DNA from 2 places in the Streptosporangium sp. NPDC000396 genome. Region 2 is predicted to be linked to the other one. Evidence: riboswitches for the same ligand, from Rfam matches in the RefSeq annotation. Region 2 holds a riboswitch; the other holds the start of a gene.
The links. A riboswitch is a leader RNA that binds a small molecule or an ion and turns the genes downstream of it on or off. The one in region 2 is predicted to bind cyclic di-AMP.
Positions count from the first base shown of each region.

Region 1: linked by a shared signal. The riboswitch ahead of ACFY2X_RS02005 (C40 family peptidase) and the one ahead of ACFY2X_RS22580 (C40 family peptidase) in region 2 are both predicted to bind cyclic di-AMP.

Region 1 covers NZ_JBIAZA010000001.1:448,395-453,752, reverse strand. The annotation lists gene ACFY2X_RS02020 (NYN domain-containing protein) at 1-48, shown strand, start outside; gene ACFY2X_RS02015 (hypothetical protein) at 95-709, shown strand; gene ACFY2X_RS02010 (NlpC/P60 family protein) at 837-1,787, shown strand; cyclic di-AMP (ydaO/yuaA leader) riboswitch at 2,496-2,653, shown strand; gene ACFY2X_RS02005 (C40 family peptidase) at 2,691-3,287, shown strand; gene ACFY2X_RS02000 (hypothetical protein) at 3,364-4,191, shown strand; gene ACFY2X_RS01995 (M48 family metallopeptidase) at 4,200-5,358, shown strand, end outside.
Region 2 covers NZ_JBIAZA010000013.1:194,567-199,924, forward strand. The annotation lists gene ACFY2X_RS22565 (Uma2 family endonuclease) at 1-200, shown strand, start outside; gene ACFY2X_RS22570 (branched-chain amino acid aminotransferase) at 255-1,349, opposite strand; gene ACFY2X_RS22575 (3-isopropylmalate dehydrogenase) at 1,523-2,569, opposite strand; cyclic di-AMP (ydaO/yuaA leader) riboswitch at 2,740-2,967, shown strand; gene ACFY2X_RS22580 (C40 family peptidase) at 2,955-3,635, shown strand; gene ACFY2X_RS22585 (ROK family protein) at 3,805-4,977, opposite strand; gene ACFY2X_RS22590 (sugar ABC transporter substrate-binding protein) at 5,087-5,358, shown strand, end outside.

The DNA of each region.
Region 1 (5,358 bases), on a different contig from region 2:
CGGCCGGTTCCTTCCGTATTGCTTCTGCGGCGTCTCGGACGGGGCTGAACCTTTTAGCCGTATGGTTCATCGGATCATGGTGGAGGTTGATCCGATGAAGAAGATCATTGCACTGGTCTGCGCCGCTCTCGTGGCCGGTACGGCCGCCGCGGCACCCGGCATTCCCAAGGGGTTCCTGCTCTACGAGAAGGACGCCGCCAAGAAGGACAGCGATCCCGAGACGAACTGGAAGGTCAGCGACTCGCTGAAGACCCGGTTCGCGCTGGATCCGTGCCGCAGGGGCGCCGTGGGCAAGACGGGCCGGGTGGCCGTGCGCACGGTGACGTTCACCGGCGTGCCCGACTTCATGAGGGTCGAGCAGGTGCTTCTGTACGGCTCCGAGGCGGACGCGGAACGGGCCATGACCCAGGTCCGCTCGGCCCTGTCCGCGTGCGGGTCCAAGGCGGACGCGGGCTCCAGCTACCGTTACGCCTCGGCGGCCGTGGCCGGGCTCGGAGACGAGGCGCTGAAGGTCTCCGGGCAGGTTTACTACGGCAAGAAGGCCGGGATCGGCGGAGACCGCAGTGTGGTGGTCCGCAGGGCGAACGCCGTGCTGGTCTACATGTTGGCGGGGGAGTATGCCAAGCCGGCCAAGTCGGACTGGACCGGCCAACTGCGGGACGCCGCCAGGATGTCCGCGAAGATCTGTGGGGTCGCCACCTGCGGGTAAAGAATAAAGCCGCCGAAAAGGTGAGTTAGTCCTTACTGATTCTGTACTATTTCGCCCCAGGTCTTTGCACTGGGGAGGCGGCGTCGTGGCCGTGGCGGGTATGCCGGTTGGATTCAGGCGAATGCCGATGGCCGCGGGATTGGCCGTCGCGCTCTTCCTGCTGCCGGTCGGCGGCGCGTTCGCCGAGCCGAAACCGACGATCGCCCAGGCCAAGAAGAAGCTGGCGAAGCTCAACCACCAGGCCGACATGGTCGTGGAGAAGTACAACCAGGCCGGCGAGAAGTGGAAGAAGGCCCGGAAGAAGTACGAGACGCTGAACGGCGACCTCGCGCGTCAGAACACCAAGGTCGCCGGGCTGCGCGAGGAACTCGTCGCGATGGCCGTCACCAGCTACCAGTTCGGCAGCGTGAGCGGCTGGGAGGGCCTGGTCGGCCAGATGGATCCGGCCGGCCTGCTGAGCGGCATGGCCGCGATGGACCAGATGTCGGCCTCCCACGCCTACTACCTGAACGCCTTCGACGAGGCCACCAAGACGCTGCGGGAAAACCGCGACAAGGCGAAGGACGCCCTGGCCGAGGCCGACAAGACACGTGACGAACTGGCCGAGGAGAAAACCAAGGCCGACAAGATGGTCAAGGCCCAGACCAAGCTCCTGCGCGAGCTCGGAGCCTTCCAGACCGGTAACCCCAACAGCACGGGGATCAAATACGACGGCCCGGCCTCGGGTAACGCCCGAGCGGCCCTGAGCTTCGCCTTCGCCCAGGTCGGCAAGCCGTACCAGTACGGCGGAACGGGCCCGGGCGGCTGGGACTGTTCCGGCCTCGTCCAGGCCTCCTGGCGCAACGGGGGCGTCAGCCTTCCCCGCACGACCTGGGAGCAGTGGAGCTGGGGCGCCAAACGCAAGGTCGACCTGAGCGACCTTCAGCCGGGCGACCTCATCTTCAGCGAGGGCCTGGGCCACGTGAGTCTCTACGCGGGCGGCGGGAAGATCGTCCACGCTCCCCAGACCGGAGACGTGGTCAAGGTCGTCCCCCTGTCCTCGTACGGCCGCCGGCTGGTGGGAGCCGTCCGCCCCTGATCCGGTGATCCGGACCGTCACCCCCTGACCCCGCGACGCGTCGGGCCGTCCGCAGCCGCGAAGGTACGGCCGGCGGGGGAGGTGCCGGCGGCCCATAGGGGTACGGCCGGCGAAGAGACACTCGGTGGCCCGCAGAGGTATGCCCGGCGGCCCGTAGAGGTGCGTCTGGCGGAGAGACGCTCAGCGGCCCGCAGGGGTGCGTCTGACGGAGGTAGAAGGCTCTGCGGCCCGCGAGGGCCTCCAGGGCGCTGTGACGCCGTGCCGCAGGGCGGGGAGGCGCTGCGGATCCCGCGCCGGGCCTGTCCCCGTAGCCGATCCGGAACCTGGAACCCCAGCTTGTGCGGCGTTCACCGATGATCTGTTTATCCGGCCTTTCCCGGGAAAGTGAAGATCAAACGCGGTGTGACATATGTGACAACAGTGATGATGTTTCGCCGCCGATCACAAAAGTGTGACGAGGGTCATATTCGAGTGGTGGAACTTATCGTTAAGCAGGACTTCTGAAAAGGTGAGGAGGGCTCCTCGATCTTCAAAACCGGCTGACGTTTTGCCGAAATTTTAGGATCGGGGTAGCTTCTGGCGTCGCGGCGAGCAAGCCATGCCGTCGCGCCGAACGTCGGTCTTCCAGGCCGATGTCCTCATAGAAATCCAGCTGGTCACCGCCTCCCCTCACGGGGCTCGACCTCCCCCTTCGGGGTTCGGTCCCACCGCGGTGACCTGCCGAATCCGTGCAGCCAGGAGGCACGGAACCGGGGACCCACAGGCCCTGAAATGTGGCCAGGGGTGAATCGGCATATTTCATGCCGTAGGGCTTCTTCCCAGCCCGAATCCGTCAGCTAACCCGGTAGGCATCAGTGGAAGTCCCAAGGAGAAATCCTGTCTACCACCCTGCACAACCCCCGTTTGTCGCGCCTTTTTCGCCTTTCCCTCGGAGGGTTCGCCCTCACCCTGACCGCATCAGCCGGAGCGGTCACCCTGGGTTCCGCGGCACGGGCGACGACGGACACCGCGACCGCCGCACAGCCTGAGATCACTGAAATCACCGAGGTCACCGCAGCCGCCAAGCCCGCCACGGGAAAGGCGAAGACCAGGGTGAAGGTCAAGAGGAACACGAAGGCGAGCAAGGTCGCACAGCAGAAGGTGAAGGCCATAAAGGCCGTCTCGGCAGCCAGGAAGCAGATCGGCGATCCGTACCGGTGGGGAGCCTCCGGCCCCGGCGCGTTCGACTGCTCAGGGCTCGTGCAGTACGCGTGGCGCAAGGCCGGCGTCTCCCTCCCCCGGATCACGCAGAGCCAGTATCGCGCCATCAGGAAGAAGGTCTCCTGGAGCCACCTGCGCCCCGGTGACCTGATGTTCTTCCGTGGACTGGGCCACGTGGGCATGTATGTCGGCAAGGGCGAGATGGTCCATTCACCCAGCAGCGGCAAGACGGTCCGGGTCGTGAAGCTGAAGGGGTACTACCGGTCCTCCTTCGCCGGAGCGGTCCGTCCCGGCGGCTGACGGGGAAAACCGGCCCCGTCCATCCTTCCCCGGATGGACGGGGCCGCTTCATTCCGGTCGAGTAGCATCAACGCACATGTCAGTCCGGAGAGAGCGCCGTGCCGTGCTCGCCGGGATGCTGGCGCTGATGGGCGCCGGCCTGGTCTCCGGGGCGGGAACGCTGCCGGGGCAGACGCGCGGCCCGGACGCCGAGGCGGGACCGCCGCCCTGGGAGGCGGGAGGCCTGTGGCCCGGCGCCGCCACCGTGGTCCGTGGCGAGCACTCCATAGTGATCGGCCATCGCGTCCCATCCGGGCGGCTGCGGGATCTGGCGTCGAGGGCCGATCGTGCCCGCCGTACCATCGGTGAGATCTGGGGGCCGGTCCGGGCGGTGATCCTGTTCCCCGCGACCGATGCCGAGGCGGCGGCGCTCGCGGGCGCCGGAGCCACCGGCGGCCTGGCCGCGATGGCCACCGCCGACCGGGTGATCGTCCTGCCCGGGGGCTACGCGAAGCTCAGCGAGACCGGCCGGGACGTGGTCATCACTCACGAGCTCACCCACGTGGCCACCGGCGCGACCCGTGGCGGCCGGGTGCCGATGTGGCTGTCGGAGGGGTTCGCCGACTATGTGGGCTACCGCGACACCGGGATCGCGGTCCGCGTGGCCGCCGCCGAACTGGCCGAGGAGGTGCGCGCGGGGATCCTGCCCGCCCGGCTTCCCGGGCCCGCCGACTTCGCCCCCGGTGCCCCGCGGCTGGCGCAGGCCTATGAGGAGGCGTGGCTCGCCTGCCGCTACATCGCGGAGCGCTTCGGTGAGAAGGCGCTGGTGAGGCTTTACGGTAGCGATGTCGGCGGTGTGCTCGGCCTCTCGCGGGCGGAGCTCACCGAGGCCTGGCGTGACTATCTCCGGAGGGAACTGCATTGACGCCGAGCATGACGGAAGCGCCCTCTGGCCTCCGGGCGGCGGGATGGGCGCTGGCCGCCCTCGGGGCGGCCACGGTGGCGATCGTGGCGTTCACCACTCCCTGGCGGATTCTGCCTTCCGGCGCCCCGCCGGTCGTCCCGGATTCGGCCCGGGACTTCGCCCCGGGGCAGATCGCCCGCTCCGAGGCCTTCGACGCCGCGATCAGCGTGCCCGGCTACCTGTCACTCGGCCTGACCCTGATCGTCGCGGGGGTGCTGGTGGGCACCCCGCTGGGTGCGCGGTTGCTCGGCCGGTTGAAGGGGCCCTGGTGGCTCCGGGTGCTGCTCGGCGTCCTCTGCGTGTCGGCGGCGGTGGAGATCCTGCGCTGGCCGCTGGGCATGTGGTCGGAGACATACCTGCGCGAGTTCGGGCTGTCCACCCAGAACTGGCTGGCCTGGGCGGTCGACCGGATCAAGAACATCGGCATCAGGACGGCGCTGACCGCGATCATGGTGCTCGCGGTGGTCGCGCTGGCCCGGCGCTACCGCCGCTGGTGGATCCCCGCCGCGATCGGCGCGTTCGTGCTGACCGTGGTCGTCTCCTTCGCCTATCCGGTGCTGGTCGAGCCGATCTTCAACGACTTCACGCCGATGCCCGCCGGGCGGCTCCGCGACGACCTGCTCGCCATGGCCGACCGTGACGGCGTGCCGGTGGAGGACGTGCTCGTCGCCGACGCGTCCCGGCGGACCACCGCGCTCAACGCCTACGTCTCCGGGTTCGGCGTGACCCGCAGGATCGTCGTCTACGACACGCTGCTGCGGGCGCCCGCGAGCGAGGTCGAGCTGGTGGTCGCGCACGAGCTGGGCCACGCCAAGGCCGGAGACGTGCTGTACGGCACGCTCGTCGGCGCCCTGGGCGCGGCCTGCGGGGCGTGCCTGCTCTACCTGGTCACGTCATGGGGGCCGGTACGGCGGCGCACCGGGATCGCCTCGGCCGCCGATCCGAGGGCGGTAGGCCTGATCATGGGGGTGCTGAGCCTGGCCACGGTCCTGTCCGGGCCCGCGCAGAACCTGGTGAGCAGGCATATCGAGGCCCGTGCCGACGCGCACGCGCTGGACCTGACCAGGGACCCGGCGACGTTCATATCCATGCAGAAGCGGCTGGCGGTCACCAATATCTCGGACCTGT
Region 2 (5,358 bases):
TCGTCAAGCCGCGGAACTGTGCGCTGGCAGGCGTTCCGCTCTATCTCGTCATCGACACGTTCGAAGAACAAATCCGACTTCTCAGCGACCCCAGCAAGACTGGGTACTCCCGGGAAGTCATCGTCAAGTTCGGTGCCCTCCTTGACTTGCCCGCGCCGTGGAACCTCACGATCGACACCGGCAAGCTGATCGAAGAGTAGGCCCGACGAGGAAAGCCCGGTCTGGTGGGAGACCGGGCTTTCCTCATGTGCGGGTCAGCAGATCTTGTGGACCCAGCCGTGCGGGTCGGGGCGGGAGCCGTACTGGATGCCGACCAGTTCCTCGCGGATCCGGGCGGTGACCGGGCCCTGGACGCCGCCGCCGATCGTCCAGGCGCGGTCGGCGCCCTTGACCGAGCCGACCGGGGTCACGACCGCCGCGGTGCCGCAGGCGAAGACCTCGGTGAGCTCGCCGGACTCGCAGCCCGACTGCCACTCCTCGATCGACAGGCGCCCCTCCTCGACGGTCAGGCCGAGGTCGGCGGCGAGGGTGAGGATCGAGTCGCGGGTGATGCCGGGCAGGAGCGTGCCGGTGAGGGCCGGGGTGAGCAGGCGGTCGCCATAGACGAAGAACAGGTTCATCCCGCCCATCTCCTCGACGTAGCGGTGCTCGCTCGCGTCGAGCCAGACCACCTGGTCACAGCCCTGCTCGACGGCCTGGCGCTGGGCCACGAAGGCCGCCGCGTAGTTGCCGCCGCACTTGGCGAAGCCCGTGCCGCCAGGGGCGGCGCGGGTGTATTCGGTGGACAGCCAGACCGAGACCGGCTTGCCTCCGCCGAAGTAGGCGGCCGCCGGAGAGGCGATCACCATGTACTTGTAGGTCCTGGAGGGGTAGTTGACGCCGAGCGCCGCCTGCGTCGCGATCATGAAGGGGCGCAGGTAGAGGCTGTGGCCCGGGGTCGTGGGCACCCACTCGCGGTCCGTCTGGACGAGGAGTTCGAGCGACTCGACGAACGTCTCCTCGGGCAACTCCGGCATGGCCATCCGCACCGCCGACCGGTTGAAGCGGGCGGCGTTGGCGTACGGCCGGAAGGACGCGATCGCACCGCCCTCCTGGCGGTAGGCCTTCAGGCCCTCGAAGAGTTCCTGGGCGTAGTGGAAGACCGAGGTCGCCGGGTCCAGGCTCAGCGGGCCGTACGGCATGAGCCGCGCGTCGTGCCAGCCCTCCCCCTCGGTGTAGTCGATCGAGATCATGTGGTCGGTGAAGATCTGCCCGAACCCAGGATTCGCCAGTACCTGCTCGCGCTCGGCCGCGGTGCGAGCATGGTCGGAGAGCTGCACGTCGAAGCTGAGCTTCTGAGCGGTGGTCATGGCGGAGATCCTTCTCTTCATGGCGGGCTGGGCTTGAGTCCATTCTGCGATGGACCAGCTAACGGGAAAACTACTGCATCTATGGCGAAAGCCGTCAGGGCTGGATAAACGAAGACGCGCCTGGCGGCTCAGGTGAGCCGCCAGGCGCGTCGGGATTCGAGGGGGCGGCTTCCTCAGCCGGCTACTCGGGCGGTGATGTCGTCGCCGATCTCGTGGGTGGTCCGGCCGGCCCAGCCGGTCAACCGCTCGAGCAGGTCCTCGGCCACGGCCTGCTCGACCTTGGCGGCCTCCTCGGCCAGGCCCAGGTGGTCCAGGAGCATGGCGACCGACAGGATCGTCGCGGTCGGGTCGGCCTTGCCCTGGCCCGCGATGTCGGGGGCGCTGCCGTGGACCGGCTCGAACATGCTCGGCGCGGTGCGGTCGGGGTTGATGTTGCCGCTGGCCGCCAGGCCGATGCCACCGGCGACGGCGGCGCCGATGTCGGTCAGGATGTCACCGAAGAGGTTGTCGGTGACGATCACATCGAACCGCTCCGGCTGGCTGACGAAGAACATCGAGGCCGCGTCCACGTGGCAGTAGTCGGTCGTGACGTCGGGGTATTCCAGGCCGACCCGGTCGAACGTGCGGGCCCAGAGGTCACCGGCGTAGGTGAGCACGTTGGTCTTGTGGACCAGCGTCAGCTTCTTGCGGGGTCGTTCGAGCGCCTTGTCGAAGGCGTAGCGGATGACCCGCTCGACGCCGAAGGCGGTGTTCAGCGACTCCTGGGTGGCGACCTCGTACGGCGTGCCCCGGCGCAGCGCGCCGCCGGCTCCGGCGTACAGGCCCTCGGTTCCCTCACGGACGACGACCATGTCGATGTCCTCGGGACGGGATTTCCCGAGCGGGGTCTCGACGCCGGGGAAGAGCTTGACCGGGCGGAGGTTCACGTAGTGGTCGAGCTCGAAGCGGAGCCTGAGCAGCAGGTCGCGCTCCAGGACGCCCGGGGGAACGCTGGGGTCGCCGATCGCGCCGAGCAGGATCGCGTCGTATCCGCGCAACTCGTCCAGAACCGCGTCCGAGAGGATCTCACCGGTCCTGTGGTACCGCTTGGCGCCCAGGTCGTAGGTGGTGGTCTCCATTTTCGTGCCGACCGCTTGGAGGACCTTCAGGCCCTCGGTGACGACTTCGACGCCGATCCCGTCTCCGGGGATGACTGCCAGGCGAATGTTGCGCGAATCCATGCACGCACCTTACCGGCCCGTCTCGGTAATCGAACACCGATCTCACTCTTCGGACATACCCGCGTGGCACGGCAGGCGTGATCATTTATGCGCTCACGACCTATATGATCGCTTTGTCTAGTTTTGTGAGCTATTGACCCGTTCATTAAGTTTCGTTATGGTCCTCACCATTCGCATCGACGCCTAATCCGTGCGGCCACCCCTTTCGGCCTGCGCGGAGCCGGGGAACCACCTTTCGGGATCCGCGAGGCGCTCGGACCTTCGCTCCACCCCCGGAGCGGGTCCCGGCTGCCTTCCCCACCGGATTCCTTGGGGCGAATCGGCGCACTCGCGCGCCGTAGGGCGACCTCCACGCCCGAGCCCGACAGCTCACCCGGCCGGCCTTATGGAAGGAATCACCCTGTCCGGCAAGTTCTACCCCCGTGCCCTGTCCCTGCTCGCCGCAGGCACCGCAGTGTTCTCGACTCCGGCCGTCGCCCTGGCCGCCTCCCCCGCCCCGGTCACCTCGCCCGCCCTGACCGCCACCCCCATCCCCGCCCCCGTTCCGGTGACGCTCGACAAGCCCAAGCTCAAAGAAGCGCTCACCGCCGCCACCCCCATGCCGGCCTGGCAGAAGGCCGTGAAGTGGGCCATGTCCAAGCGCGGCACCCCGTACGTCTGGGGCGGCACCGGCAACGGTGGTTTCGACTGCTCCGGGCTGATGCTCCGCGCCTACGGCGCCGCCGGGATCAAGCTGCCCCGCGTCGCCGCCGACCAGTACGGAGCGTTTTCCAAGAAGGTTCCCTGGAAGAACCTCAAGCCCGGTGACCTGGTCTTCTTCCACGGTCTCGGCCATGTCGGCATGATCACCAGGCCCGGCTACATGGTCCACGCCCCCCAGAGCGGCGACGTGGTCAAGGAAGAGAAGCTCAACGACTGGCGCCGCCAGACGTTCGTCGGCGCCGTCCGTCCCGACCGCGAGGGCGTCAAGCTCTCCGAGCAGCTCAAGCGCGCGGCCGAATCCCTCCCCACGACGACCACCGAGGTCGTCCAGGACAAGCAGGAAGATCCGAAGGACACCCCCTGACCTGTCGCGGCTCCCTAGGTGCCATGGGCAGGCCTGCCCATGGCACCCAAGGTCCTCCGAATCCGTGACCTTTCAAACCCGCGACTCCTCCGAACCGGCGCTCCTCCAGAGCCGCGACCCTCCAAGCCGGCGGCCCTCCAAGCCGGCGGCCTTCCGAGCCCGTCGTCCTTCAGGCCCGGCGGGTGGCGAAGATGACGTCCCAGGCGTGGCTCAGCGCCCGAGCCACGGCGCCCAGCAGAACCCCGCTGTCGCCCAGAGAACTCGCCACCACGGTGGGGCGCAGCGGCCCGAGCTCGGCGACCCTGCCGGCGATGGAGTCGCCGAGCAGGTCGAGGTTGCGGCCGACACCGCCGGTGAGCACGATCGCCTCCGGGTCCAGGACCGCGGCCACCGCGACGATCAGCCCGCCGATCCTGCGGCCCTCGGCCTCGACGACGGCCAGCGCCACCGGGTCCCCGGCCGCCGCGGCGCCGAAGACCTCCTTGGCGGTCCCCATCCGCAGCCCGGCGGCCCAAGCCTCCCGGACCACGCCGGGGGCGCCGACCATGGTCTCGGTGAGCCCGTGTTCCAGCGCCTCCTGGTCAGGGGCGAGTTCCTCGGCCGCGGGCAGGTAGGAGACCTCTCCCGCGGCGCCGCGCGCCCCCGAGTAGAGCTCGCCGTTGATGACGATGCCCATGCCGACGCCGGTGCCGATGGACACCAGCGCGAAGTGGGACTTTCCCTTGCCCTCGCCGTAGGAGTGCTCGCCCAGGGCGGCCAGGTTGATGTCGTTCTCGATCGCCAGGTCGATGCCCAGCGCGACGCGCAGCCGGTCCAGCAGGCCGGGGCCGCCCCAGCCGGGCAGGTTCGCGGTGAGGTCCAGCCGCCCGGCCTCGGGATCGTAGACGCCGGGGCCGCCGACCACCATGTAGGCGATGGAGGACCATTCGAGGTCGGCCTCGGTCACCGCCGCCCTGACCAGGCCCCGGACCCTCGCGACCAGGTCGTCCTCGCTCCGGGCGTCGTTGCGGTCGTCGCGGCGGCCCACGAAGCGGCCCCGGAGGTCGGCCACCGCGACCCGGATCCAGTCGCGGCCGATGTCGACGCCCGCGACATGCACGGCACCGGCGTTCATGTCGTAGAGCGAGGTCACCGGACCGGGCCGGCCGGACACCTCACCGACCAGGTGGACCAGCCCGTCCTCCTCAAGGCCGGCCAGCGCGGCCGAGACGGTCGGCTTGGACAGGCCGGTGACCTTCGCCAGATCGGCCCGCGAGGCCGGGCCGTGTTCGAGGAGTTGCTCGAGAAGACGTCGCTCGTTCATCACCCGCAACAGCCGTGGATTGCCGAGCTGACTTCGCACTTCGCTCTCCCTCCCATGTGATCCCGGGGAAAGGCTAGCCAACGCCCTTAATGGTAAAATACCTTTCTTACCAATCATGTTCCGGGGCAGCACGAAAGGACGATGTGCGATGCACCGAGGATGGCTGGTCGTTCCCCTCGCGGCGGCGCTCACGGCGACCGCCTGCGGCAGTGGAACCACTACTACCAAGACCGAGAAGAGCCAAGAGACGCCGATAATCGCGCTCTTCCTTCCAGAATCCAAGACCACCCGCTACGAGGCGTTCGACCGGCCGCTCTTCGAGGCCAAGGTCAAGCAGCTCTGCGCCGGGTGCAAGGTCCTCTACAGCAACGCCGACCAGGACGCGGCCAAGCAGCAGCAACAGGTGGAGGCCGCGCTGAC